4 regions of the Vibrio sp. 1401 genome follow, and region 1 is predicted to be linked to each of the others. Evidence: predicted binding sites of a transcription regulator. Region 1 holds the regulator's gene; each other region holds the start of a gene.
What was found. Region 1 encodes PurR, which represses purine synthesis genes. Its sites were predicted from a motif close to TNANGNAAACGTTTNCNTNA; they were not measured.

Region 2: metK (methionine adenosyltransferase) is a predicted target of PurR. The motif match lies at 3,234-3,253, and genes of this name have one in related genera.
Region 3: R7Z77_RS11155 (NupC/NupG family nucleoside CNT transporter) is a predicted target of PurR. The motif match lies at 1,989-2,008, and genes of this name have one in related genera.
Region 4: glyA (serine hydroxymethyltransferase) is a predicted target of PurR. The motif match lies at 1,588-1,607, and genes of this name have one in related genera.

Annotation. Positions count from the first base shown of each region.
Region 1 covers NZ_JAWOWF010000013.1:47,972-55,286, forward strand. The annotation lists gene glgC (glucose-1-phosphate adenylyltransferase) at 1-321, shown strand, start outside; gene glgA (glycogen synthase GlgA) at 311-1,768, shown strand; gene R7Z77_RS09120 (alpha/beta fold hydrolase) at 1,878-2,681, shown strand; gene R7Z77_RS09125 (DUF2007 domain-containing protein) at 2,713-3,033, opposite strand; gene R7Z77_RS09130 (TVP38/TMEM64 family protein) at 3,054-3,740, opposite strand; gene R7Z77_RS09135 (TfoX/Sxy family DNA transformation protein) at 3,855-4,445, opposite strand; cyclic di-GMP riboswitch class I at 4,562-4,651, opposite strand; gene purR (HTH-type transcriptional repressor PurR) at 4,939-5,943, opposite strand; gene torD (molecular chaperone TorD) at 6,412-7,059, opposite strand.
Region 2 covers NZ_JAWOWF010000061.1:2,082-9,396, forward strand. The annotation lists gene R7Z77_RS21665 (LysR family transcriptional regulator) at 104-997, shown strand; gene tkt (transketolase) at 1,089-3,083, opposite strand; gene metK (methionine adenosyltransferase) at 3,399-4,553, shown strand; gene R7Z77_RS21680 (DUF2189 domain-containing protein) at 4,956-5,753, shown strand; gene R7Z77_RS21685 (SprT family zinc-dependent metalloprotease) at 5,822-6,319, shown strand; gene endA (deoxyribonuclease I) at 6,470-7,165, shown strand; gene rsmE (16S rRNA (uracil(1498)-N(3))-methyltransferase) at 7,279-7,315, shown strand, end outside.
Region 3 covers NZ_JAWOWF010000017.1:68,113-75,427, reverse strand. The annotation lists gene folD (bifunctional methylenetetrahydrofolate dehydrogenase/methenyltetrahydrofolate cyclohydrolase FolD) at 1-581, shown strand, start outside; gene R7Z77_RS11155 (NupC/NupG family nucleoside CNT transporter) at 649-1,848, opposite strand; gene R7Z77_RS11150 (LysR family transcriptional regulator) at 2,106-3,050, opposite strand; gene R7Z77_RS11145 (lytic transglycosylase domain-containing protein) at 3,139-4,110, opposite strand; gene R7Z77_RS11140 (YcgL domain-containing protein) at 4,159-4,440, opposite strand; gene minC (septum site-determining protein MinC) at 4,638-5,300, shown strand; gene minD (septum site-determining protein MinD) at 5,318-6,130, shown strand; gene minE (cell division topological specificity factor MinE) at 6,133-6,396, shown strand; gene rnd (ribonuclease D) at 6,474-7,315, opposite strand, start outside.
Region 4 covers NZ_JAWOWF010000006.1:154,763-162,077, forward strand. The annotation lists gene R7Z77_RS05580 (transcriptional regulator) at 1-623, opposite strand, end outside; gene R7Z77_RS05585 (YitT family protein) at 714-1,316, opposite strand; gene glyA (serine hydroxymethyltransferase) at 1,664-2,914, shown strand; gene lipA (lipoyl synthase) at 3,333-4,298, opposite strand; gene lipB (lipoyl(octanoyl) transferase LipB) at 4,295-4,957, opposite strand; gene ybeD (DUF493 family protein YbeD) at 5,134-5,412, opposite strand; gene R7Z77_RS05610 (serine hydrolase) at 5,552-6,730, opposite strand; gene R7Z77_RS05615 (septal ring lytic transglycosylase RlpA family protein) at 6,822-7,315, opposite strand, start outside.

The sequences.
Region 1 (7,315 bases):
ACCGACTCTGATAATGGTCGTGTGCAGATAATCGATAGTTTAGTGTGTAATGGCAGCTATGTTAGAGGCTCAAGAATCGAAAAGTCGGTGCTTGGTTTTCGCAGTAATATTGCTTCTGCTTGCGATATCAGCGAATGTATACTTCTTGGTGACGTAAAAATTGGCGAAGGATGTGTTTTACGTCGTGTGATTGTCGACAAGGATGCCGATATTGCTCCTGGTACTCAGATTGGTGTGAATCTTCAAGAAGATAAAAAACACTTCCACGTGTCTGAGGAGGGCATTGTTGTTATTCCGAAAGGAGCTCGAGTTGGCTACTAACAACTTATCTATTCTGTTTGTAGCTTCTGAGGTTGAAGGACTCATTAAAAGTGGTGGCTTGGCAGATGTTGCCAAGGCACTACCGGAAGCCCTTCAAAACCTACAGCAAGACGTAAGAATTACCATCCCTGCGTACAGCAGTATTGATAAACTCGCAGACGCAGAAGTTGTATTAGAAACAGAATTAACATCATGGCCGCATACGGAGTATCGAGTTTTGCGGCTCATGTTAGGTCAAAATCCTGTTTACCTGATTGATTGTCCGCCGTATTTCAATCGACCATCAATGTATGCGGAGAACAACCAAGCGTATACTGATAACGGCGAGCGCTTTGCGTTTTTTAGTGCAGCATGTCTCGATATGTTACCCAAGCTCGCCTTTCAACCTAATATCATACACGCGAACGATTGGCACACAGGTCTTGTTCCATTTTTGCTCAAGCACAGGTATGGCAATGATCCGTTTTTTGCTCATACTAAAAGCGTCATTTCAATTCACAATGCGGTCTTTAAAGGCGTATTTAGTTATGAAGACGTGCAGTGTTTGCCAGAGTTTCATTGTAGAAACGTTCCCGATGCTGCGGTGAGTGCAACGCATATTACGATGCTTAAAGCTGGTGTAATGAATGCAGATAAGATAAACGCGGTTAGCCCTACGTACGCAGAGGAACTAAAAACAGAGCTTGGCAGTCACGGCATGGCTTGGGAGTTTCAGCAACGTGCGCAGGACTTAGTCGGCATCTTGAATGGTTGTGATTACAGCGCTTGGAATCCGGAAACGGATACCTACTTGCCGGTTAATTACTGCGCCGACCAGAAAAGTATGTCGCAAGGGAAGAAAGCTTGTAAAAAAGCATTACAACAAAGACTAAATTTGCCCGAAAAAGATGTAGCTATGTTCGGTATGGTTTGTCGGTTGACCCAGCAGAAAGGCGTTCATTACTTGTTGCCTGCTTTGGCCGATTTTTTGAAGCACGATGTTCAGCTAGTTGTCGTTGGGACCGGAGACCCTGTTCTTGCCGCTCAGTTACGAGAGGTTGCCGCGCAGTTTTCTAGCCAATTTGCCTTTGTAGAAGCGTATGACAATGAACTTGCGCATATCGTTGAAGCGGGTTCTGATTTCTTCTTGATGCCTTCTGAGTTTGAACCATGTGGCTTAAACCAAATCTATAGTATGGCTTATGGGACATTACCGATAGTACGCGGTGTTGGTGGCTTGAAGGACAGCGTTAGCGATTATGATGTAAACCCATCTGAAGCAACGGGGTTTGTTTTTTTCGAACCGACACCGCAGGCATTGTTGTTAACGATGCTAAGGGCACTGTTGCTCTACGCTCAAAACGAGCCTGAAGTGAATAAAGTACAGTTGCACGCGATGCAACAAGACTTTTGTTGGCAAAAGGCCGCAGAATCTTATTTGCAGCTTTACCACTCAGCGTTAGTTTGACTTAAAATTGTAACGAAAGGCACCGAATGAGGTGCCTTTATTATCTTGAGTAAGGGGAGTGTGGTAGGATGGCTTTTTACTCAATAGCACGATCTTTTTGATACTCAATATGACCCAGCCGCTACTTTTTCATAAAACCTATTTGCACCCTACTAGTAATGAGTGGGTTGTATTTGTGCACGGTGCTGGTGGTAGCTCTTCTATCTGGTTCAAGCAAATTAAAGCTTACAAGCAACACTTTAACTTATTGCTGATCGATTTAAGAGGTCATGGAAAGTCAAATCAGTTACTTAAAGAGCTCATTGCTAGCCGTTATACCTTTACGGAAGTTACCCAAGATATTTTGAAAGTATTGGACCATTTAAAGATCCAATCCGCTCATTTTGTCGGTATGTCGCTTGGTACTATTATTGTTCGAAACCTTGCTGAATTGTCATCAGAGCGCGTACGTTCGATGGTGCTCGGCGGTGCTGTCACAAGGCTTAACACTCGTTCTCAGATATTGGTGAAATTAGGTAATTTTTGTAAGCATATCCTACCGTACATGTGGCTCTACAAACTGTTCGCTTATATTGTTATGCCTCAAAGAAGCCAACGAGAATCTCGCCACCTTTTTATTCGCGAAGCCAAGAAGCTTTGCCAAAAAGAATTTAAACGTTGGTTTATTCTTGCCGCTGATGTAAATCCGTTAATGAAATATTTTAAAGATCGAGAGTTACCCATTCCGACTCTTTACTTAATGGGCGACAGGGATTACATGTTTATTAAACCTGTCAAAGAAATGGTTGCAGCACATAAGCTCAGCATTCTACGAGAAATCCCGAATTGTGGTCATGTATGCAATGTAGAGCGTCCAGAAGACTTCAATCAACACTCCATCGAGTTTATTAAACAGCAAGCTGTATGTGCTTAAAACTGAGTGCATCCACTGAATAGGAGAGCCGCTATAGCTCTCCTAGTTGATATCCACATTGCCAACATGCACCAAATTGCCCTTCGTTTATTTCATGACATTTTGGGCATTGCCAATCTTGATACTCATGCCTATCGGATTGTTTTCGATATGCTTTTACTATTTCTTCAGCTTTCATCTTTTGTGCAGTGTCAAAAAGCCACACATAAGGATCGGTATCATCACCAAACGGCAGTTCTCCTTTTAAGCCGAAAATACCTTCTCCACGAACTTCACAGTAAATTTGTTCCACTTTAAGCAGCTCACATACAATGTGTGCTTCTGCTGGGTTTTTAGCGATAAATATTTTCATCAAAATACCCACTTCACCAATTACGAGTTTTGCTGACTTGGTGTCGGCCTTACTTTATTCATAACCCATTTAGTGATGATTGGAAATAGTCCCAATAGCGCAAAAGACGCTAATACTGCGGGTGAAACAATGCCCGATAGGCTTTCAATTGTTGCTAATTGAGTACCTGCATTCAGATATACGGCTGTGCCTGGCAGCATACCTATTTGGCTAGTGAGATAAAATCTACCTACAGACATCGGCGTTAAGCCCATCAGTAAGTTGATTAGAAAGAAAGGGAATACAGGGATTAGACGCAAGGAAAATAGATAAAAAGCTCCGTCTTTTTCGACACCTTGATTAATTGCGTTGAGTTTATTTCCGAATTTGTTTTGTACCCAGTCACGCAATAAGTATCGGCTGCTCAAGAAGGCCAGTGTTGCCCCCATAGTGCTAGCGAAAGAAACCAGTAGCAAGCTTGTCCAAAAACCAAATAAGGCTGCACCAAGTAAGGTGACTACTGCCGCTCCTGGGATAGAAAAAGCGGTAATTGCAATGTAGGTAAAAAAGTAAATCGCAGCCGAGAATACAAAATTCTGATCGATGTATGTAGTTAGTGCTTCTTGTTGGGCTTTTGCATTCTCTAAGGTTAAATACTGGCCAAAGTTAATACCTAAAAAGACGATAGCCGCTAGTAGGATGAGACCTAATATCAGTTTCTTATTCATAATTTTGATTCCAATTTGGGATATATGTAATAAGACAGTAGGAAAACCGAAAAAATTTCACAAAAAAACCGCAGATTAGACTGCGGTTTTACAAGATAGTTTTTAGGCCGACTTTTATTGGAGGCCGTTCATCAACTCATCTCGGCGAGCTTGAGGTACCACACTCCAATGAGTGCCGTTGATAGCCCCTTCTAGTGCCCATAGCAACTCAATGTTGACGGTTGCAGAGTGCGTATCTCTTATCGCTTTATAGGCGTTAAGCGCACCTTCCTCTTCAAGCTTCTCTACGGATTCGATGCCGGCTTTTTTTAGCATGCGCTCGGTAGCCAGTCGTAAGTTAGGCAAATCTTTCAAACGGTTAGGCTTTGTACTTGCTTGCTGTTCTTTCTCAAGCTTTGCCTTTTTCAATGATTGATTCGCTACTTCGATTAAGCGTTCGCTTGATTCCCATAAATCGCTGGAAATAGCGTAGTACTTTGTAACGACTGGAAAGCCACGTTTTTTATAAACGTAAGGCTTTAGCCCTTGTTTCTCGAAGTCAGATGAAGTTTTTTGGTCTGCTCTGATATGAAGCTGATTGTTTACCACTAGTGCAAACATTGTTTCATCAGCGAATAGTCCGAAGCCACCAAACATTGAGCGCGACTTGATATTACCAAGTGCCTCAAATAGCTTCATAGAGTCTTTGAGTATCGGTTTATCCATGTTTTGTTATCTCGGTGTAATTAATATTACGCCACCAAAAGTCAGGTCCGAGAGAGTAGCAAACATGCGTAAAAACAATGTCATTACAGAGTAAAGTCATTGCTTACACACTTGCCATCGGTAACCCCGCTACCTTCCATATCGTAATATGGTTCAGGCCGGAGGCTTTGCGTCCCACTCTTTCGAATGGTTTGCCCTGTGCGTGACACAATGAGCATACTTCTTATATTGAATTAACATCACGGTTTAGCGTTAAAAGTGTGATTTCGGTTCAATAAAAATGATAGATTGAATGCTCTATTTTGCATATGGAAAGGTGCAAATTGGCCTTTGAAAAGGAGTTCTTAATATATATTACATTTATATAAAACAGGGAGTTAACGTTAGTCAATTGTTATTAGAGTGGTGTGAAGTATTAGAGAATGCTTAATTTTTCCAAAAAAATAAGCGCCCCTGTAGAGCGCTTATTTAACACGGTTAAATACAGTGAAATTTAGTTCATTTTTTTCACAGTATTTCGAATTACAAGCTCAGGTTGCATCTCGAAAATTCGTTTTTCGTGTTCTTTATCTTTGATACGCTCAAGTAGAATTTCGAATGCATTTTTACCAACACGACGTTTAGGTTGGTGGATAGTCGTTAGCGGTGGAGAGAAGTATTCCGCAAGCTCGATGTTGTCGTAGCCGATCACTGAAATATCTTCAGGAATTTTGATCCCGTTTTGTTGCAAGCGGCTCATTAGGCCTAGAGCCATTGTGTCGTTAAAACAGAATACCGCCGTCGGGCGCTTGTCCATTGCGGTAATTTTATCTGCAACTAATACGGCCGTATCACATTCAAAGTTACCTTCAAGGATCCAGTCTTCATTTACAGCTAGGTTCGCTTCGCTCATTGCGCGACGGAAACCTGCAATGCGCTCTTGGCAAGCAAGCTTTTCAAAATGACCGCTTAGACAAGCGATATCCGTATGACCATTGTCAATCAGATGTTTGGTTGCAATGTAGCCACCTTCTTCTGAGTTATCCATGATCTTGTCTGCTTGTGAGCTCTCTGGGCCCCAATCCATGACCACTTTAGGAATGTCCGCATGACGGTCAAGCATCTCTTTTAGTTCTTCGGTTAAGTCAGAACACATCACTAGGATGCCATCAACGCGCTTTTCAGCCAGCATACGAATGTAATCGCGTTGTTTTTCGTAAATCCCGCCTGTGTTACATAAAATCAGAGTATAGCCTTGGCGGTAACAGTAGCTCTCAACGCCATCAATCACTTCTGAGAAAAATAGGTTAGTTGATTGAGTTACTAACATGCCAATCGTACGAGTTGAGTTGCATTTTAGGCTGCGTGCAACGGCACTTGGCGCGTAATTCAGCTCGTCAACGGCTTTCATTACTTTTTCTTGCGTTGCTTCTGCAACGAAACGCGTTTTATTGATAACGTGCGAAACTGTCGTAGTGGAAACGCCGGCTAAGCGAGCAACGTCTTTTATCGTGGCCATAAATGGTGTCCTGTATCGAGCTACTGAAATATGTCGTATTGGATGTACCTGATGCTCTAATGGTTTCACACCTAGCAATATAAAATTGGCGCTAAGTGTCTCGGCAGCGGTTGATCCAAGTGCGACAAAAGGGTACGTAGCAGCATCGGTCGATGAATTTTATCTTTTTTCTATCTGATGAGAAATTGCCATCAACCTGTTAAGAAAACACAAAAACCGCTATATTTCAGCGGTTTACATATAAATCATATTTAATCGTTTGCGCTCACATTTTAGCCCTATGTGAACTGACTAGCAATGTTTTCAGCAAGAGATTTGTGTATTTGAAGTCACATTTTGACTGCTAAATAACCAAGCGTCTTTGCGCTAAGTTAAGGCAAACGAATATTATACCCAAGTTACTTACAATTGGTCACTTTCAGGCATACAGGAAGCCCGATAGGCAGGCTCCCTAAAAATAGGCGGCAATTATTCACCAAGAAGGTAGGCGCTGTCTAGTTTACAAAATGCAACTAATAGTTTCGCGACACTCGAGTAAAATCCAAATTCGTCGAATTGTTTACATTTGTCTGAAAACTGAGGTAACCAAGACATCAATTGTTGCTGGATAAAGTCGTTTTGTTTAACGAAGGCTTCTTCCATGTGTTTTTCTTGTTCAAGCTCGTTTGAGCGGATAATCATGTTCCCGAGAAAGTCGAGCTCAACGGCTAAGTGATCCGCAGGTTCCTTTAGGTTTTCGTCTACTTGAACGCCAAATTCAGCCATCAACTTTTCCATTTCCTCAGCTGGCTTGTCATTCAGTAAACCTGATTCACCAATGTACATGGATGCGTAAGGAAGAGCGCCGTATTTTTCTGTCTTCAAAAACAGTTCACAAAAGTCAGCTGCAAGCTCTAGTTGTGCATCTTCACGATCTTGTAACCGATTCAGCGCATCAACTAGGCTATCAACGGCTGGTTTTAGCGACTCATTTTCACCTAAACCTGCGAGAAAACTGCGAATTTCAACACTGTGATAGGCTTCCAATTCTTTCTCTGTTAGTTCTTTTGCGAACAAGCTCGAAAACCACCAGTAAATTTCAGCGCGTTTTTCATTAAAAGCTTTCACTTCTTGCATTTTGGGCTCCTGAATGATGCTTCAAGTCATGCATCACAAAGTCAATTAGGGATATCCCCTAAGTGTAATCAATTAAAATGAATAGCAGTAACTATAATTGTTATGTTTTATGGTCAAAAATGACCGTTTATTAATAGCAATGGGCAAGCTTGTTTTGAATCAATAAAAACGCTAAATCTTGCGTTTTAATGTATCTATGACTAGAAATGTTACTAGTTATGAATAGAATACGTCTTGGATAATAAGAAGACAGAAA
Region 2 (7,315 bases), on a different contig from region 1:
AAGTGAATTATTCACAAATAGAATGAGATGCATAGTGAGAGTTATGGAACGGTTCTTTCCATTTATGGAACTCGTACATAACGCAGTAAGGAGTAAAAGAAATATGCACGACTTAGCATCAATTAGAGCCTTTGATGCGCTCAATCAGCATAAAAGTTTGACAGCCGCTGCTAAAGCCCTTAATCAGCCAAAATCAACGCTAAGTCGTCGCTTGGCACAATTAGAAGAAGACTTCGGTCAGGCTCTAACCGCCAGACAAGGTAATCGATTAGTTCTGACAAGAGCTGGAGAAATCTTTGCCCACTACAGCCGCCAGATTCTTGAGTTAAGCGAAGAGAGTTATGATGCACTGCAAGGTTTAACGAACCAAGTTTCAGGGCCACTGCATATTGTTTGTCATACTGCCTTAGTTAGAAGCTGGCTCGGCGGCGTACTCAATCGTTTTCTTGCTGATAATCCCGATGTTAGAGTTCAACTTACCAGTGACTTTTCTGAGGCGCATCATGACCCAGATTTGTTCATCTGGCTCGGTGAACGTAAAGAGCTAGACTGGCGAAAAGAAGTGCTGGGGGTATTTCGCTATACGCCTTTTGCCTCTCCAAATTATCTAAAACAACATGGGCCTATACCGCACCCCAAAGAACTTGAAGCACATCCATGGATCGATTTTGGTTCAGTGCAAGAAAATGGATTGATGCTAGCACACCCTCAACACGGTGAGTTCTTTTTAGAACCCTTTGTTAGTCGCTTATACAGCGACAACATAGCAATGCAAATAGATAGTATCGCGAATGGTCATGGTATTGGACTGCTGCCGACTTGGACAGCATGCGGCTATGAGAAACATCACCCAGGGCGAATCACACCTTGCTTAGAAGGTTGGCTTTCTGAGCCTATTTCCATTAACTGCTATACACCAGCAGGACGACCACCACTGCGCTTATCCGTACTTTTAGACTGCATTCACCAAAGCATTCCACAAGGTTGGAAAACCTGACAAAAATAAAAAGGCCATCATAATGATGGCCTTTCTAACTTTAGCGTTTAACAATCGTCGTTTACGTTCGACTGTTTAGACGGTCCTGCAATTACGCTAGCAATTCTTTAGCTGTGTTCACTACGTTTTCAGTCGTGAAGCCAAACATCTCGAATAGCTGACCAGCAGGTGCTGATTCACCGAATGTTGTCATACCGATGATGCGACCGTCGAAGCCTACGTACTTGTACCAGAAATCCGCAATGCCTGCTTCAATAGCGATACGTGCCGTTACGTCTGATGGCAGTACAGATTCACGGTAAGCAGCGTCTTGTTTGTCGAATGCGTCTGTTGATGGCATTGAAACAACGCGTACTTTCTTGCCTTCTGAAGTTAGTTGCTCAGCGGCTTTCACTGCAAGCTCAACCTCAGAACCTGTTGCGATAAGGATTAGCTCAGGCTTACCTTCGCTATCTTTCAGGATGTAAGCACCTTTCGCGATGTCTGCGACTTGTTCAGCAGTACGCTCTTGTTGCGCTAGGTTTTGACGAGAGAAGATAAGTGCAGTTGGTGCATCTTTACGTTCAATCGCTAGTTTCCATGCAACTGCAGACTCAACTTGGTCACATGGGCGCCATGTGCTCATGTTTGGAGTTACACGTAGAGACGCCATTTGCTCAACAGGTTGGTGAGTTGGGCCATCTTCGCCAAGACCGATCGAATCATGCGTGTAAACTTGGATGTTCTGAATTTTCATCAGCGCAGCCATACGCATTGCGTTACGAGCGTATTCCATGAACATTAGGAATGTTGCGCCGTAAGGAACGAAACCACCGTGCAATGCGATACCGTTGATGATAGCAGTCATACCGAATTCGCGTACACCGTAGTGGATGTAGTTGCCAGAGAAGTCCTCCGTTTCTAGAGACTTAGAACCAGACCACATGGTCAGGTTAGAAGGCGCTAGGTCAGCAGAACCACCCATAAACTCAGGAAGCATTTGACCAAACGCTTCTAGTGCATTTTGCGATGCTTTACGTGATGCAATGTTCGCTGGGTTTGCTTGAAGATCGGCAATGATTTGGTTCGCTTTTTCTTCCCACTGTGCAGGAAGTTCGCCGTTTAGACGTCGTTTAAGCTCTGCCGCTTCAGCAGGGTAAGCTGCAGCGTATGCCTCGAATTTTTCATTCCAAGCTGCTTCTTTCGCGGCGCCCGCTTCTTTTGCATCCCACTCAGCGTAAACATCTGCCGGGATCTCAAATGGGCCGTACTCCCAACCTAGGTATTCACGAGCCGCTTGGATCTCATCGTGACCTAGTGGTGCACCGTGACAGTCGTGCGAACCAGACTTGTTAGGAGAACCGAAACCGATAATTGTTTTGGTACAGATAAGCGTAGGACGTGGGTCCGCTTTTGCTGCTTCAATTGCTGCGTTGATCGCGTCTGAGTCGTGACCATCGACTGCTGGGATTACATGCCAGCCGTACGCTTCAAAACGCTTAGGTGTATCGTCAGAGAACCAGCCTTCAACGTGACCGTCGATAGAAATGCCGTTGTCATCCCAAAACGCGATCAGTTTGCCTAGACCTAACGTCCCAGCAAGAGAGCATGCTTCATGCGAGATGCCTTCCATTAGACAGCCGTCACCCATGAACACATACGTAAAGTGGTCAACGATATCGTGACCTTCTTTGTTGAACTGTGCCGCTAGTGCTTTCTCTGCGATCGCCATACCAACAGCGTTAGTGATGCCTTGACCTAGAGGACCCGTTGTTGTCTCGATACCAGGCGCGTAGCCGTACTCTGGGTGACCTGGGGTTTTTGAGTGCAATTGACGGAAGTGTTTCAGATCGTCAATAGATAGCTCGTAACCGCTTAAGTGCAGTAGAGAGTAAATAAGCATTGACCCATGACCGTTTGACAGCACAAAGCGATCGCGGTCGGCCCACTCTGGGTTTGAAGGGTTATGGTTTAGGTGAGAGCGCCAAAGAACTTCAGCGATATCAGCCATACCCATTGGTGCGCCTGGGTGGCCTGAGTTAGCTTGTTGAACACCATCCATGCTTAGAGCACGAATTGCATTGGCAAGATGTTTACGAGACGACATGTCTGCTCCTGAGTACATTAAGCGAAACGAAAAGTAGGTCATAATTCTCTCAAAGCCCTGTTGGGTGTGCAAACGTTTTCCAGTCCAAAACCTCACAAATATTGCACCTTTCGCGCCAAATCGTTCGAAGTTCTTAAAATTATCAATAAATCAGGCAAACGTTTGGTTGTAACAAAAACCAAAAAAGAGCTTGTAATTCGAGCAATCAAATTTAGAATAGACGTCTAGATGTAGATACACCTACAAAAATTAGTATTAATTTGCGCTGGAGAGTTTATCATTCCCCAGTTTTAAACCAGATATAGTGGAGCTAACATGGCTAAGCACCTGTTTACTTCTGAGTCAGTATCAGAAGGTCATCCAGATAAAATTGCAGACCAGATTTCTGATGCGGTTCTTGACGCGATTCTAGAGCAAGATCCAAAGGCTCGTGTTGCATGTGAGACTTACGTTAAAACCGGTATGGTAATGGTGGGTGGTGAAATCACGACTTCAGCATGGGTAGACATCGAAGAGTTAACTCGTGAAACCGTTCGTGAAATCGGCTACGTACATTCAGATATGGGCTTTGACGCAGATTCTTGTGCGGTACTAAACACAATCGGTAAACAGTCGCCAGATATCAACCAAGGTGTTGATAAAGCTGACCCTAAAGAACAAGGTGCAGGCGACCAAGGCATCATGTTTGGTTACGCTTGTAACGAAACTGAAGTACTAATGCCAGCGCCAATTACTTACTCTCACCGTCTTGTTCAAAAGCAAGCAGAAGTTCGTAAAAACGGCACACTACCTTGGTTGCGTCCTGATGCAAAATCTCAGGTAACATTCCAATACGATCAAGGTAACATCGTTGGTATCGACGCGGTTGTTCTTTCAACTCAACACTGTGACTCAATCTCAACTTCAGACCTGCGTGAAGCGGTAATGGAAGAGATCATTAAGCCAGTGCTACCTTCTGAGTGGATCAACAAAGAAACAAACTTCTTCATTAATCCAACCGGTCGCTTCGTAATCGGTGGTCCTATGGGTGACTGTGGTCTAACTGGTCGTAAGATCATCGTAGATACCTACGGCGGCGCAGCTCGTCACGGTGGCGGTGCGTTTTCTGGTAAAGATCCATCAAAAGTTGACCGTAGTGCAGCATACGCAGCACGCTACGTAGCGAAAAACATCGTAGCGGCAGGCATGGCTGACCGTTGTGAGATCCAACTTTCTTACGCAATCGGTGTTGCTGATCCAACGTCTATCATGGTGGAAACGTTCGGTACTGAGAAAGTATCTCACGACATCATCATTGAAGCGGTTCGTCAATTCTTCGACCTACGTCCATACGGTCTACAAGAAATGCTTAACCTTCTTCAACCTATCTACAAGAAGACAGCGGCTTACGGTCACTTCGGTCGTGAAGAATTCCCGTGGGAAGCAACAGACAAAGCTGCACTTCTACGCGATTTCGCTGGCATCAAATAATCAAGCCATGCAAGAATCAATCAAGCCCTCGCCTATGGTGGGGGCTTTTTATTTTCAGCAACTTTTATCTAGTCATTTCGACTCATACCGCCCTGCGCCACAAAGCAGTCCTGTTTCTCCCTCATTTTTATACCGAATAAATTTTAAGCAATTATTTGTAAATTATCCCATCTCCGCCAATAGTTAAAATATTGTTAATTCCAATTTAAATAGAGACGTCGGATGCTGGCGACTGTGGAAGCAACACTTAAGTAAAGACATGAGTCAGGCATCTTTATGGCCGATACCAAACTAAGCCAATGCTCAGATGTAAACTTGAAAAAGTCGCTTCAAGTTTGACTGAACAAAAACCGCTGTCAGTTGGTATAAGCGGATAATGTGGGAATAAATCAAGGAGGAGTTATGCCTCGAACTGTTAATCCATCGGACTTCCACAACAAGCGAAAGGAAGTGCCAGACAACGAATACGCCAGAACCATACCGTGCAATACGGTCAATCTTTCTGCACCTTTTCATTGGCTAGCATTAGGTCTGCATGATTTCGTGCGAATGCCACTTATTAGTGCTTTCTATGGCATCTGTTTTATGGCAGCTGCGATAGGCATTGTTTTGCTCGTACAGTGGCAAGGCACACACTTGGTCGTCATGCCCAGTTTGATTGTTTACATGTTAATCGGTCCGTTTCTCGCGCTGGGCTTGTATGATGCCAGTTGGGAGAGAGAGCGCGGACACAAAGCAAGCTTGTTCCATTCAATGAAAGCGATCGGTCGTAACTCAACATCTCAATGGGCGTTCGCCGTGTTACTCGCAGTGTGTATGATATTTTGGATGCGCATTGCCGCTCTACTTCATGCGCTCTACCCTTCTGTTCAAGGGGCACCTTTAAGTGAGTTCCTACCCTTCCTTGTCATCGGCTCTTTAGTTGGCTTTGTTTTGGCTTGTGTGGTGTTTAGCATTTCAGCCTTTTCTATTCCGCTCATGATGGAGCGTCGCGTAGACATGATGACCGCTGTATTTACCAGCTTTAATGCCGTGAAATCCAACATTCCAGCAATGATTGTTTGGGCAGCGGTCATCTGTGGCGGTATTCTTATCGGCTTTGCGACCTACGGGATCGGAATGTTGTTTACCATGCCAGTTCTAGGCTACGGTACATGGCACGCTTACCATGCCACCATCAAGAAAAAACACACACCATAATTAACTGATGCTATGATCTGGCCCTCGCAAATGCGGGGGCTTTTTTATTTGATTTATCGAGGTGAATTGTGGATATAGAACTCAGCTATAAAGCCAAGCAAGTGATGGCGGACTGTATCGCGATGGCGGAACAAGCTTTCAAACGTTCTTTCCCGATTCCAACAATCACCTTCGACGTTCGTGGGAAAGCGGCAGGAAAAGCCTACCTTCAATTAAATCAAGTACGCCTAAACTCTGTTTTATTTCGCGAAAACACCCAAGCATTCTTAGATGAAGTCATTCCTCATGAAGTAGCACACCTGATTACTTATCAGGTTTACGGGCGAGTTAGGCCTCACGGCAAAGAATGGAAAGGCGTCATGGAAGCCGTATTTAACGTACCAGCCAAAACCACTCACAGCTTTGAAGTAAAATCCGTTCAAGGTAAAACCTTTGAGTATCGTTGTGGTTGTATGACCTACCCTCTATCGATTCGCCGTCATAATAAAGTGCTGCGCAAAGAGGCGACGTACTCTTGTCAAAAATGCCGCCAACCACTTAACTTCACCGGTATTCAATTATCGTAGCCCTTACCTCATAGTGTTACTTGCGTTCCCAAAATAAAGATCGATTTGATCAAAACCTTCCCTTCGCCAACTATTGTTAACTTACTCATCACTAAAGCTATTTTATGCGTGTTATCATGAATAAAGTCATACTTTATAAAGACTTTTATCATGAAATACTTATTCTCTCTGTTGCTTATCGCGCTTTCTAGCACTGCGATTGCCGCGCCACCGAGCTCATTCTCTGCAGCCAAACGTGAGGCGGTCAAAATTTATCAAGACCATCCAACAAGCTTCTACTGTGGCTGTAACATTCAATGGCAAGGCAAGAAAGGCTTACCCGATTTAGCCTCTTGCGGCTACCAAGTCCGTAAACAAGAAAAACGGGCTGCACGAATCGAATGGGAGCATGTGGTTCCTGCGTGGCAATTTGGCCACCAGCGTCAATGCTGGCAAGATGGCGGACGTAAAAACTGTAAGAAAAAAGACAAAACTTTTCGTTTGATGGAAGCAGACTTGCACAACCTAACTCCTGCTATTGGTGAAGTAAACGGTGACCGTTCGAACTACAACTTCAGCCAATGGAACGGTATGGATGGCGTGAGTTATGGTCGCTGTGAGATGCAAGTGAACTTTAAGCAGCGTAAAGTCATGCCACCAGACCGTGCGCGTGGCTCAATTGCTCGTACCTATCTATACATGAGCAAAGAGTACGGTTTCAAACTGTCGAAGCAGCAAACGCAATTAATGAGTGCTTGGAACAAAACCTATCCTGTCGATAAATGGGAATGTGAGCGTGACGAGCGCATTGCAAAAGTACAGGGCAATCACAACCCATTTGTTCAAGAAGCCTGCCGCGCACTGTAACCTCCGACCTCGAAGCGTTTCAATTACTGATATTGAAACGCTTCTTGCCCCTTGTTTTTTCGGTGCAAAGCATCCATGTTAGGGTTTAAGTTTATTCTCTTGCTGGAAATCTCATGCGTACCCCTCGAATTTATCATCCAGAAACCATTC
Region 3 (7,315 bases), on a different contig from region 1:
GCATTCTAGTGCAATTACCCCTTCCTGCGGGCATAGACACAACACATGTTTTAGAGCGCATTCACCCAGAGAAGGACGTGGATGGCTTCCACCCTTATAACGTTGGCCGTCTTGCGCAACGTATTCCAAAGCTTCGCTCTTGCACGCCAAAGGGCATCATTACCCTACTCGACCGTTACAACATTGAGCTACGTGGTAAACATGCGGTTGTGGTTGGCGCATCAAACATTGTTGGTCGTCCAATGACACTTGAGCTGCTGCTTGCGGGCTGCACAACAACAACATGTCACCGTTTTACCAAAGACCTAGAGAGTCATGTGCGTCAAGCTGACGTTGTCGTGGTTGCGGTTGGTAAACCTAACTTCATCCCTGGTGAGTGGATTAAAAAAGGCGCAGTGGTGGTCGATGTCGGTATTAACCGTCTTGATTCAGGTAAACTAGTTGGCGACGTGGAATACGACAAAGCACGTGAAAGTGCGAGCTTTATTACTCCTGTTCCTGGTGGCGTTGGCCCAATGACCGTCGCAAGTTTAATTGAGAACACGATGCTCGCTTGCGAACAGTTCCACACAGACAAATAACGTAAATTTCAGATACGAAAAAGGCTCCGCAAGGAGCCTTTTTGCTAATTGTTGATATCTATTTCAATTACAGACTTAAAATCACGCCCGCAATAGAAGCGCTCATTAAGTTCGCCATGACACCAGCGATAATCGCACGGAAACCATGCTTAGAAACAAATGCACGCTTTTCTGGTACCAAAGAGCCCAACCCTCCAATCAGCATCGCCATGCTTGAGATATTTGCAAAGCCACACAAAGCAAACGTCACGATTGCTTGTGAGTGTTCACTAAGTTGAGACTTCACTTCTGCAAGCTGGATGAAAGCGACGAACTCATTCACCACAATCTTGTTACCAATCAGCGAGCCTGCTGTGGTTGCTTCTTGCCATGGTATACCCAACAACCAAGCGACTGGCGCAAACACAAAACCTAGGATGAGCTCAAAACTTAATGGTGTCCCAATCAGATCACCTATCCAACCTAACATACCGTTTAGCATTGCAATGACACTAATAAACGCCAGTAACGTACCACCGACCGATACAGCAATGCGTACACCCGCCATGGCACCATCGGCTAATGCTTCTACTACGTTGGTTGCACGTGGAATTTCAACTTGGCTAATGTCGATATCTGCTGCTTTATCCGTATCTTCTGGCATTAAAATTTTTGCCATCAACAAGCCGGCAGGTGCCGACATAAATGCAGCTGCAATAAGATAGTTGAGGTCGACACCCAGTGATGCGTAACCGACCAACGTTCCGCCAGCAACTGACGCTAAACCACCTGTCATAACTGCAAAGAACTGCGAGTCAGTCATGTGTTTTAGGTAAGGCTTTACCATCAATGGTGCTTCAATGGTACCGACAAAAATGTTTGCTGTTGCAGACAAAGACTCCGCACGACCGATACCCAGCAGCTTTTGAATACCACCACCGATAAAGTTAATGATTTTTGGCATCACACCAATGTGATAAAGACCTGAGATAAGAGAGGAGAAGAAAACGATGATACCCAGAACATTGATCGCAAAGGTGAAGCCCCCTGTCGCCAAATTACCGAATAAAAACGCAATGCCCTCTTGACCATAGTTGATCAAATTCGACACAACACTGCTCACTGAATTCAGCGCATCTCTTCCTGCTGGTACATATAAAACCAACAACGCAAACAGTACCTGCAAAGCAAACGCAAACGACACCGTTCTCAGCTTTATATTTTTTCTATTTGTAGAAAGTAGCCATGCTAGGAATAGTATGGCTACGATACCAATAATTGAGTTCATAAAATGAATCCGACAGAAGGGGGATATGGAAGGCACCGGATTGTATAGCGGACTCAAAATGCTGCAAGTTGAGGATGTTAACAGTGTGAAAAGTTTAAGCGACCAATAACTGACCAACAAAATAACCAATTGAATTTATTGAAGATAAACGTTTGCTTATTTTAATTATTTCCATATGGAAAATATGTTTCTGGTTCAGGAAAAATTTTTGTGAAGTGAATCACCTTATGTGTCGTTCTACAACGTCATTGATCCTGTTATTTAGGAATAGAGATGTAAGGCGCCAAACGTTGGTCCCAATGACAAGGGTTGCCGATCTTCTGTTTGATAAAGTTAATCACTGCGGATATTTTTTTTGGCATATGCTGGCGGCTTGGGTATACCGCATAAAACGGCATCGACTGGCTGGCTTTCCAGTCAGGTAACAGCTGTATTAACTTACCCGTTCTAAACTCATCCCCCAGCAAGTAAGTGGCAAGGTAGGCAATACCCCAACCTGCAATAGCCGCATCCCGAACGGCTTCTGCCAGATCCACTGAATAGTTACCCGAGACTTTTACGTTCAATTCTTGCTGATCTTTGGTAAACGCCCACCCCGTATAGTCACGCTCCCAGCTTCTGTATATGAGGCAGTTGTGAGCAGATAGGTCATCCGGTTCTGCTGGCGTGTCATGTTTCAATAAGTAATCTGGCGATGCCGCAACAACAAACTGGCAATCCGTCAAACGCTGCGCAATGTAACCTTCAGGCAAATGCTCGTTGTTGGTTACCCATAAATCGAGCCCTTCGGCTAACATATCGACCTTATAGTCAAACAGATGTACTTCCACTTGAAGTTGAGGATACAGTTCGCGTAACTCTTGAATCGCTGGAATAATGTGTAAGGTACCAAATGATTGCGACAACCCAAGACGTACCAAACCTGCTACTTCATCCCGCTGGGTTTCCATCTCTAATGTGGCGCTGCTCACCGCTTGTACCACTTGCTCACAGTGATGAAAAAAGGTTTTCCCTGCCTCAGTCGGCGTAAAGCTTCGCGTAGTACGTTGAACAAGCTTGATACCAAGAGACGCTTCTAACTGACTCAACTGTTTACTCACATGAGACACCGACACGCCTAAGCTCTTTGCAGCAGCTGTGAAGCTTTTGTGTTTAAGAAGAGCGGAGAAAATCACCATTTGTGCGGCACGTTCAGATAACACGCTTTACCTCGATTTGGTTATAGAAAAAACAAAGGGCTCCGAAGAGCCCTTGTATTGAAGACTGAATGCCAAATTGTTTGATGGCAGATCAGTATTTAATGCGGTCAGCCAAGTGACTCACAGCAAGTGCGAAGTAGTAAGAGCGGTTCCACTTCATCAATACGTTGTAGTTATTGTAAACCAGATACGTACGACCATTCTCGTCGTCCGGCATGATCAACCATGCTTTGATGTCTTCATCCAGTTTTGGCAACGGGCTACCGTCATATTTTGTGATACCTAATTGGCTCCACTCTTGAAGGTATTTGCCTTTTTCAGCCGTGCGCCCTTCTAGGCTGCGATCAATATTTTTAGGAACCTTAACTTGGCGACCCCAAGTATATTTATCATCCCAACCAGACTTGCTCAAATAGTTAGCGGTTGATGCAAACACGTCCGCTTCAGATTGCCATATGTCTTTTTTACCATCACCGTTGCCGTCAGCAGCAAAACGAAGGAAAGAGCTTGGCATAAACTGGCATTGACCCATCGCACCAGCCCATGAGCCTTTAAAGTTCTCTAGCTCAATATGGCCTTGATCGAGGATCTGAAGTGCCGACATAGTCTCTTTACGGAAAAACTCTTCACGACGGCCTTCAAATGCCATTGTGGATAGTGCATCAATCACTTTAAAGTTGCCGGTAAACTTACCAAAGTTACTTTCAACTCCCCAAAGTGCCACAATAAAGCGCGGGTGGACACCGTACTCATCGCCTATACGCTTTAGCTCGGTGTAATGCTCTTTGTAGAGTTGTCTGGCTTGCTTCACCTTCCATTCAGGCACCGCGCGAGGAATGTACTCATCCAATGTCAGTTTCTTTTCTGGTTGGTTTCGGTCCGCTTTTACTGCTCGGGGCTTGTACTCAACATTAGCAAAAGCAGCACTAATGACCTGCTCTGAGATACCTTTATCACGAGCTTCAGCACGCAGCTTATTCAAGTATTCATCAAAACCCTCGCTACTTGCAAAAGCCGAGGTACACATACCAACGCTAAGCATGGTAGCCAGTATCTTTTTCATATTGCCCTCCTTGAGCAAGGCAGAAATCCCAGATGAAAAACGATGACGTTATTCGCCTTTCTGCTGGGCTTTTTGTTCTTTGTACTTTTCTAATAGGTTCTCCGGCGGCGGTGGAACCTGAAGAAAGAAGCCATCATTTTGTAATGAAGCCTTCACTTTTTCGATATCAACTTGTGCCAATTTACGGCCATCAAGTTTAATCGTCATGACAGCGATAGGCTTACCGAACATCTGCATTAAGGTGTCAGGAACCTGTGAAAAATCATCCTTTTTCGGAATATAGAGATAAGTACCTTCTTTTTTCGAGCTTTTATAAATAGAACAAAGCATGACACGCCTTTTATGCTGATTTAGCCGCGTTGAGTGCGGATTAGGTTGAAAACGTCAAATTCTCGCAAACTTAATAGCAAATTTGAGATTAATTCACCTATTTGCCCACGAGAGAACTTGCTGCGTCAAAGGATGGAATATAACATGACATACCTAGTTTAAGGCAACGCTCTTTCAATAAAGGCAAGAAGTCCACGATGACCCATTCACCAGACCTTAAAGGTAGCAGTTTTACATTGTCAGTTTTACACCTTTCTGACAATGAGATCGCAAAGACTGTCGAATTTTTGCAAGAAAAAGTTTCTCAAGCACCTTCTTTTTTTGCATCCGCGCCTTTGGTAATCAATATAGCAAAAGTACAAGGCGACATTGATTTCCCTAAGCTTAAACAAGGCATCTCAGATGCCGGTTTTATTCCGGTCGGTGTAACGGGCTGTAAAGACAAGCGTGTACAAAACCTTGCTTCCGAAGCTGGCTTCGCCATTATGTCGGCGAGCAAATCGCCAAGCCAAGCACCTGCCAAAATGGCACCAACGAAAGTAGTTCGTACGCCTGTCCGCTCAGGACAACAGATCTACGCAAAAGATGGTGATTTGGTGGTGCTAGCGCACGTAAGTGCAGGTGCTGAAGTCATTGCTGACGGCTCTATTCATATCCATGGCACACTTCGAGGTCGTGCGATTGCAGGAGCAAGTGGTCAGCAGGAAGCGCGTATTATTTGCCACGATTTACAAGCAGAACTGGTATCCATTGCGGGTGACTACTGGTTAAGCGATCAAATTGAAAGCGAGTACTGGCAAAAGAAAGTAATGATCAGTAAAGCCGATGAATCATTACATTTAGAAGTTCTCGCGATTTAATCTAAAAAGGAAAAAAAATGGCACGCATTATTGTAGTAACGTCTGGTAAAGGTGGCGTTGGTAAAACCACTTCAAGCGCAGCCATCGCCTCTGGTCTAGCTCTTAAGGGAAAAAAGACCGCGGTGATCGATTTTGACATCGGTTTGCGTAACCTCGATCTAATCATGGGCTGTGAGCGCCGCGTCGTGTATGACTTTGTAAACGTCATTAACGGCGAAGCGACATTAAACCAAGCGCTGATCAAAGATAAGCGCACGGACAACCTATTTATTCTTCCTGCTTCTCAAACTCGTGATAAAGACGCACTGACAAAAGATGGTGTTCAGCGCGTATTCGGTGAACTTGATGAAATGGGCTTTGATTTTATTATTTGTGATTCACCAGCAGGTATCGAGCAAGGCGCGTTAATGGCCTTGTACTATGCCGATGAAGCCATTGTCACAACGAACCCAGAAGTCTCTTCTGTGCGTGACTCTGACCGCATTCTCGGTATTTTAGATTCTAAGTCACTGCGTGCAGAACAAGGGCTAGAGCCAGTAAAACAGCACCTTCTACTGACTCGCTACAACCCATCTCGCGTCACTCAAGGCGAAATGCTAAGCGTTGAAGACGTTGAGGAGATCTTACATATTCCACTACTGGGCGTGATTCCAGAAAGCCAAGCCGTGCTTAACGCATCAAACAAAGGTGTGCCAGTCACTTTTGACGATAACACCGATGCGGGTATGGCTTATTCTGACACCGTTGATCGCTTATTAGGCAATCAGGTTGAATTTCGTTTCCTTACTGAGGAGAAGAAAGGACTCTTTAAACGACTCTTTGGAGGCTAGACATGTCATTATTAGAATTTTTCCGTCCACAGAAGAAAACTTCTGCGAATCTAGCTAAAGAGCGTTTGCAAATCATTGTCGCAGAGCGCCGCAGCCAAAATGATCCTGCGCCGTCTTACTTGCCTCAATTAAAAGAAGACATCTTGAAGGTGATCAGCAAGTACGTGGCAATTGATCCAAATATGGTTGACTTAACATTTGAGCACAAAGACGACGATATCTCAGTTCTTGAGCTAAATGTGAAGCTACCAGACGAAGAAAAGTAATCAGTTTCTCTCGCCAGACGAATGCTCTAATTAGAACGAAAAAGGTTGGCATCGAGGCCAACCTTTTTCATCTTTCATTACTTTAATGCTTTGTTCATCTTGTCGCCGAGTAAATCCAAACGCCACCCTTGCATCAAATCAGGCAACACTTCTGGGTCACGATCTTTTTTCCAAACCCAACTGATCAACTGATTGATCTGCTTTTTAGAGGCAAGGAACTCCGTGGCTAAACCAGACTTCTGCGAAGCCGATTTCACCAAGTCTTTCATATTTTTGAAGACCTGCTTGTAACCCGGATAGTCCATTAAACGCTCAATTTTCGCAGGATACTCTTCAGAAGGTGTTTGCTTCGCTTGTTTAACAATCGCGGCAATCTTCGCGCCATGGCGGTTAATCGCTCGTATATCAATATCTTCTGCTTCCATCTTCTTAAAGTTCGTTAAACCAAGACGAGCGACCGTTAATAGATCACCTTCTTTGAAGATAAAGTTCAGCGCTAAATCTCGTTTGATTGCTTCACGATAACGCCACGTCGCCAATGGCTTTAAAATCGCCAGCTCAGAAGGTTTTAATTGCCAAGCGCCCTTAATATCAAGGTAGGCATTCTCTTCATTGGTTACGCGAATACGTTTCGAAACGAGTAAATCACTTTCTTGCTGTACAGCTTCCCACCAACCTGCTTGCGTCACCTTATCGAACAGCTTTTCGTATAACGGTAACAAGTAATGAACATCTGCGGCAGCATAATCTAATTGCTTTTGTGTCAGTGGACGAGCCATCCAGTCGGTACGTGATTCACTTTTGTCGAGCTCTACGCCTAAATATTCTTCCACCAGCGATGCGAAGCCTGTCGATAGGCCGTGACCGAGAAAAGCGGCCATCAGCTGCGTATCCACCATAGGGAATGGTGTACAACCAA
Region 4 (7,315 bases), on a different contig from region 1:
AGCAAGATGGCTTTGACCAGTATGCGGTATTTTCGCGCCTGGGAGCCGATTGAATCGACACGGTTGAGTAGTAGCTCGACTTTGGGAATCAGTAGTTGATGACGTGTTTGTTGTGTTGAGATTTCTTGGCGTTGCCATAACAAGCTTGCGAGTGTCATGCTACATACCGCAAGTATGGCACATAAGCTGTAAGCAAAAATCAGCTTGAAGTTCTTATTACTCGCCACCTGGGTTGAGATAACGCGCCGATGGTTTTTCGCTGGTGGCACTAAACGAATATTGGCAGGGTTAAGAAAGTAGCCTTTGCGGGGGTAAGTGACCAAGAGCTTAGCGGCATCGTATTCGGGTAAGTACTGCTGTAGCAGGGCACGTAAGGTGCTAATGCGGTTCGTGAGCACATTCTTAGAGATGAACTTGCTCTGCCAAATGGTTTCAATAATGGTGTCAGCAGAGAGTGGGTGGCCAACGCTTGTTAACAGCAGTTCTAATAATTCAATGGTGCGAGGTTCAAGATCAATCGCGATAGCATCTTGATGAAGGGTCTGTGTCTTCGGGTTATAGATCAGCTCTCCAATCGCAATACAACTGTGAGTCTGTTTAGCTTGTTGCAGAAAGTCGCGCATACCGTACCGATCTATTTGGAAATCGCGAAGTATTATATAGCGATTGGAGCGCGAAATCTTATAAATCGCGCTTCAATCATTATCAAAAATTTATGAACCGTAGGTCACGGAATAGCGGTGCGGTTTGTGGTTCATCGCTAACACGAGATTGAGTGCAAACGCCCCCAAAATTGAAAGGCCAATCACTTCTGGTGTGACAAAGAAGAATGAAGCAAACAGGATACATGCATCGATTGCCATTTGGCTTTTGCCAACTGAAATGCCAAATTTGTCTTGGATAAACAAACACAGCACGTTAAAGCCACCCAAGCTGGAGCGATGTCGGAATAGGATCAGCATACCGAGCCCCATTAAAAGCCCGCCTGCGACGGCGCAATAAACTTCATTTACCGATTCGAGCGAGATTAGCAAATAAAGATGATCGGCAAAGATAGAAACCAACGCGCCAGAAATGGCACTATTAATGGCGAAATGACGGCCGAAGCGTTTCCATGCTAGTAAGTAAAAAGGACTGTTTGCTAAAAAGTACAGCACACCAAAGGTAAAAGGTGTAAATTGGCTAATAAGCAGAGCCAATCCAGTCGTGCCTCCCGTTAGAAGGTTCGCGGATTGGAGAAAGAAAACGCCTTGAGCTACTAAAAAGGTACCCGTGAGAATCGCTATCCAGTCTTCTTTTAATGAGTGTTTTTCCATCAATGTTGCAGTCATTAGTGATAAATAAGGCGTGCATAGTAGTAAAAAGATGATCTTTTCGGTAGCTAGAGGGTAAAATTTACGGTAAACCTATGTAATTGCTGTTTTACAGGGTGTAAAGCACAAATTTGACAGGCAATAGATTGTCGTTATGCGATTGCAATGCTGGCATGATAAACATTGCTTGTCATCATGAAAAAACTGCATGAGAAAAATTGTAAATTTCTCTTTATGACCTAAATCAAATTATGTAGAATGCGCGCCATTAGGGTGACGAAAACGTTTGCGTCGGGTCATTCAACAGTTTTTTTGCAACTTTCAGTACTAATCTGAGTCAGGAGATACAGATGCTTAAGCGTGATATGAACATCGCAGATTACGATGCGGAACTGTTCGCAGCTATCCAGGAAGAAACTCTTCGCCAGGAAGAACACATTGAACTTATCGCTTCTGAAAACTACACAAGCCCACGTGTAATGGAAGCGCAAGGTTCTCAGCTAACGAACAAATACGCTGAAGGCTACCCAGGTAAGCGTTACTACGGCGGTTGTGAGTACGTAGATAAAGCTGAAGCACTAGCAATTGAGCGTGCATGCCAACTATTTGGTTGTGAGTACGCTAACGTACAGCCTCACTCAGGTTCTCAAGCAAACAGCGCAGTTTACATGGCGCTTCTTAACCCTGGCGATACAGTTTTAGGCATGAGCCTAGCACACGGTGGTCACCTAACTCACGGTTCACCAGTAAACTTCTCGGGTAAGCACTACAACGTTATCCCTTACGGTATCGATGAAGCTGGTCAAATCAACTACGACGAGATGGAACAGCTAGCACTTGAACACAAACCTAAGATGATCATCGGTGGTTTCTCTGCTTACTCGCAAATCGTTGATTGGAAACGCATGCGTGAAATCGCTGACAAAGCAGGTGCTTACTTATTTGTTGATATGGCGCACGTAGCGGGTCTTATCGCCGCCGGTGAATACCCAACACCAGTACCGCATGCTCACGTGGTAACAACAACGACGCACAAAACACTAGCAGGTCCTCGCGGTGGTCTTATCTTGTCAAATGCTGGCGAAGATATGTACAAGAAACTGAACTCAGCAGTGTTCCCTGGTGGTCAAGGTGGCCCTCTAATGCACGTTATAGCTGGTAAAGCAGTAGCGTTCAAAGAAGCGATGGAGCCAGAGTTCAAAGCTTATCAAGCTCGCGTAGTGAAAAACGCAAAAGCAATGGTTGGTCAGTTCCAAGAACGTGGCTACAAAATCGTATCTAATGGTACAGAAAACCACTTGTTCCTTGTTGACCTAATCGACAAAGATATCACTGGTAAAGACGCAGACGCGGCACTAGGTGCAGCAAACATCACTGTAAACAAGAACTCAGTACCAAATGACCCACGCAGCCCATTCGTAACGTCTGGTATTCGTGTAGGTACGCCAGCGATCACTCGCCGTGGCTTCACTGAAGAAGATGCAAAAGAGCTAGCAAACTGGATGTGTGACGTTCTAGATAACATCGGCAACGAAGAAGTTATCGAAGCGACAAAACAGAAAGTGCTAGAAATTTGTAAGCGTCTACCAGTTTACGCCTAACATTTTTTGAAAATAACTCAGGCGAACTCGTTCTATTTCTGCGATTCGGTTTGATTATTTGATTGATGAAAGGTCCTCAATTGAGGGCCTTTTTGTTTGTCTGGCGTTTGGAATGAGATATAGCGAGAGAGTGTGATAAGGGGATGGCTACCAACACTGTCCCTTTTCAATATATCCAAACCACGTCATTCCGATGAGCCTAGGCGAGATCAGGAATCTTGTTGAGGCGCACTCTTTTACTCAGAGTTTCTCTAAAAATCATCAGTACTCTGAAAACTGATTCTGAATCACGCTCGTTCCTCGCTGTTCAGAATGACAGTGGTAGAATGGCTTTTTATCATCATTTGTCAGATACAAAAAAGGTTGGCACTGAGCCAACCTTTCTTTTCAAAACAAGCTTTTCAAAACAAGCGAGAGCTTATTTAATCTCGATACCTTGAGCTTGCATATCGGCATGGTAAGAAGAGCGAACAAATGGACCACACGCTGCATGCGTGAAGCCAAGTTCTAGTGCAACTTCTTTTAGCTCGTCAAACTCTGATGGTGGAACGTAACGTTCTACTGGCAAGTGGTGACGGCTTGGCGCTAAATACTGGCCTAGAGTCAGCATCGTTACGCCGTGTGCGCGTAGATCTTTCAGTACTTCGATGATTTCTTCTTTGGTTTCACCAAGACCCATCATCAAACCAGACTTGGTCGGTACATCGGGATGCTGCTCTTTGAACTTCTTAAGAAGCTCAAGTGACCATTTGTAGTTCGCACCTGGGCGAGCTTTACGGTAAAGACGTGGCGCGGTTTCTAAGTTGTGGTTGAAGACATCTGGCGGATTGTCTTTCATTAGATCAAGCGCTACATCCATGCGACCACGGAAGTCAGGAACCAGTGTTTCAATCTTAATATGCGGGTTTAACGCACGGATCTCGCGGTTACAATCGGCAAAGTGTTGTGCACCGCCGTCACGCAGATCGTCACGGTCAACAGAAGTGATTACTACGTATTTCAGCTTCATATCGGCAATGGTTTTCGCCAGTTTTTGAGGCTCTTCTGCTTCCGGTGGTAATGGGCGGCCATGAGCAACGTCACAGAAAGGACAACGACGAGTACAAATAGCACCTAAGATCATGAAGGTTGCTGTACCGTGGTTAAAACATTCCGCTAGGTTCGGGCAAGATGCTTCTTCACATACGGAGTGAAGTTTATTCTTACGCATCGCCGCTTTGATGTCTTGAATTCGTTGGCTGTCGGCTGGTAGCTTGATCTTCATCCAATCAGGCTTACGTAGCACTTCTTTCTGCTCTGTAGGCATGTTCTTTACGGGAATCAATGCCATTTTATCGGCGTCACGATATTTAACGCCTTTTTCCATCTGGATTGGTTTGCTCATGCTTTATTACCTTGAGAAGGTGCTTCTGTGCTGAATTCTACTTGCTCATAATCGAGCAAAGTAACGAGTTCTTCTATTAATTGTTTTTCTACGGCTTCTACATTGTCTGGGCCGCCAAATTGGCTGACCTGAACCATTTCCATACCTTCATAACCACAAGGGTTAATACGCAGAAACGGTGTTAAATCCATATTTACGTTCAAGGCTAAACCATGAAACGAGCATCCTTTACGAATGCGTAAACCGAGAGAGCATATTTTCTTACCGGCAACGTAGACACCTGGTGCGTCAGGTCGCGCGGCTGAGTCAATATTGTATGCTTTTAGCGTGTTGATCACGAGGTTCTCGATTGTGGTAACGAGATCTCGTACACCTAATTTTTTGCGGCGTAGGTTGATCAAGAAGTAGGCGACCAACTGACCAGGGCCATGATACGTAACCTGACCTCCGCGATCACTTTGTACAACAGGAATATCGCCAGTGTTAATCAAGTGCTCAGCTTTACCTGCCTGTCCTTGCGTAAATACTGGGTTATGTTCTACCAACCAGACTTCATCACGGGTTTCTTCTGTGCGTTGGTCGGTGAACTCATGCATCGCCTTCCATACAGGCTCATAGTCTTGGCGGCCAAGTCGTTTTACAACAAGTTGGTGTTGCATGGGAATTCCTGTTGCTAATATATAAAGTTTTTGGATTATAAACCGGATAACCCTGATGCTCTACCGCTGCGTAACAGATTTTTAACTGAAAGCGATGTAAAGCCTCGTTATCTCTTTGATAAATAAAAAGAAAGCAGCCAAGGCTGCTTTCAAAAAAAATTTAATCTATCAAAAAATTATAGAACCATGCGTACGATGTCAATTTCACCTAACTCTTTGTACAGTGTCTCAACCTGCTCGATAGAGGTTGCAGTAATGTTGATTGACACAGAGTGGTAGTTGCCCTTAGCACTTGGTTTAACGGTCGGGCTGTAGTCACCTGGAGCATGGCGCTGAATAACTTCAAGAACAAGCTCTGGAAGTTCAGGCTTTGCATGACCCATTACCTTGTAAGTAAATGAACAAGGGAACTCAAGCAGGTCTTTTAATTTTGCATCAGAGTTGATGGTTAGCATATCGATAACTCCAGTAGATATTCGTTGCGGTGCGAAATAGTACAGTCAAATTAGGGGGAACTCAAGACGAGGAGCTCAAACTTAAAAAGCCGCCCATTCAGGCGGCTTTGCGAATAAGTTTGCTACTCTAACGTTCTTTTTAGAAGAAGCTCTTGAATAACAATACGATGTAATCCCACATGCGGCTAAATAGACTACCTTGCTCTACGGTTTCTAGTGCCATTAGTGGGTACTCGGCAATATCTTCACCATCGATCTGATAGTATAGCTTACCAACTACATCACCTTTATTAATTGGGGCTTCTAGCTCTTTTTCAAGGACGAAGCTTGCTTTTAAGTTTTTCGCTTCACCACGCGGTAGTGTTACGTAAGTATCTTGGTCAAGACCCAGTGCTACGGTGTCTTTGTTACCCATCCACACTTTTTCTTCTACGAACGTTTCACCTGCTTTGTGCGGTGCCACTGTTTCGAAGAAACGGAAGCCGTAGCTTAGCAGCTTTTTGCTTTCTGACTTACGAGCATTGGCATCTTTAGTACCCATAACGACCGCAACCAAGCGCATTTGACCTTCAGTTGCTGAACTTACTAGGCTGTAACCCGCATTACTTGTGTGACCCGTTTTGATGCCGTCAACGTTCATGCTCTTATCCCAAAGTAGACCGTTACGGTTGTATTGGGTGATGCCGTTGTAAGTAAATTTCTTCTCTGAGTACACTCGGTACTCATTTGGTACGTCACGGATAAGTGCTTTACCTAGCAGTGCCATGTCGTATGGTGTTGAGTACAATTCTGCGTTATCTAAGCCATGAACGTTGGCAAAGTGCGAGTTAGTCATACCCAATGTGTTGGCCCAAGCGTTCATTAGGTCAACAAATGCATCTTCTGAACCTGCAATATGTTCTGCCATCGCAACACAGGCATCGTTACCTGACTGGACGATGATACCTCGGTTCAGGTCACGTACTTTAACTGTTGTGCCTACTTCAATGAACATCTTTGATGAATCAGGGAAGTTTTTCGCCCACGCATTTTTACTGATGGTGACATCATCATCTTCTGAGATATTACCACGCGCTAGCTCTTGGCCGATTACATAGCTGGTCATCATCTTAGTCAGACTAGCTGGAGACAATTTTGTGTTCATCTCTTTCTCTGCCAGTACTTTACCTGAATGGTAATCCATCAGCACGTAGCCCTTCGCCGCGATTTGAGGGGCATCTGGAACAACGATAGGTGATGCAAGAGCAGATTGAGCGAAAGTTGCAGAAAGGGCAACCGAAGAAACGAGAATAGATTTCACAAACTTATTTTTATTCATGGTAATTCAAATTTTTGGGTTAACTGCAGACATCTTATCAGAATCCCTAGTTATGTAAGAGGGGGATCAAAGAGAAATTCATGACACGAGGTCATTTGGCAGTGTTGTGTTTTTTAATAAATGCAGACGAATAGCCGAGCAACTTTACTTTATCTAATGTGGCTTGCGTCAGGGAATAGTCAGTAAATGGCCCTAACAACAAGCGATAAGACTCTTTCGCACTCTCTAGGAAAGTTTCTGTATCCAATTTTTGACCAAGCTCGGTACCTAAAGTTCGCGCGCGTTCTTCATTTTTTGATGATGCCACTTGAATAACGTACCTAGGGTGCGCTTCTAATGACTTTTTATCCGTGGGCTGATTGATACTGATCACTTCAATTTCCACGTTCGCGGTGCCTGTTTTTATGACATCTAACTTGTGCGCGGCGGCATAGCTTAAATCAATGATACGGCCATCGTGAAAAGGACCTCGGTCATTAACTCGTACTATGGTGGTTTTGCCGTTGTCAGTATTGGTAACTTTTACGTAACTTGGTAACGGTAGCGTTTTATGCGCTGCCGTCATTGAGTACATGTCATAGATTT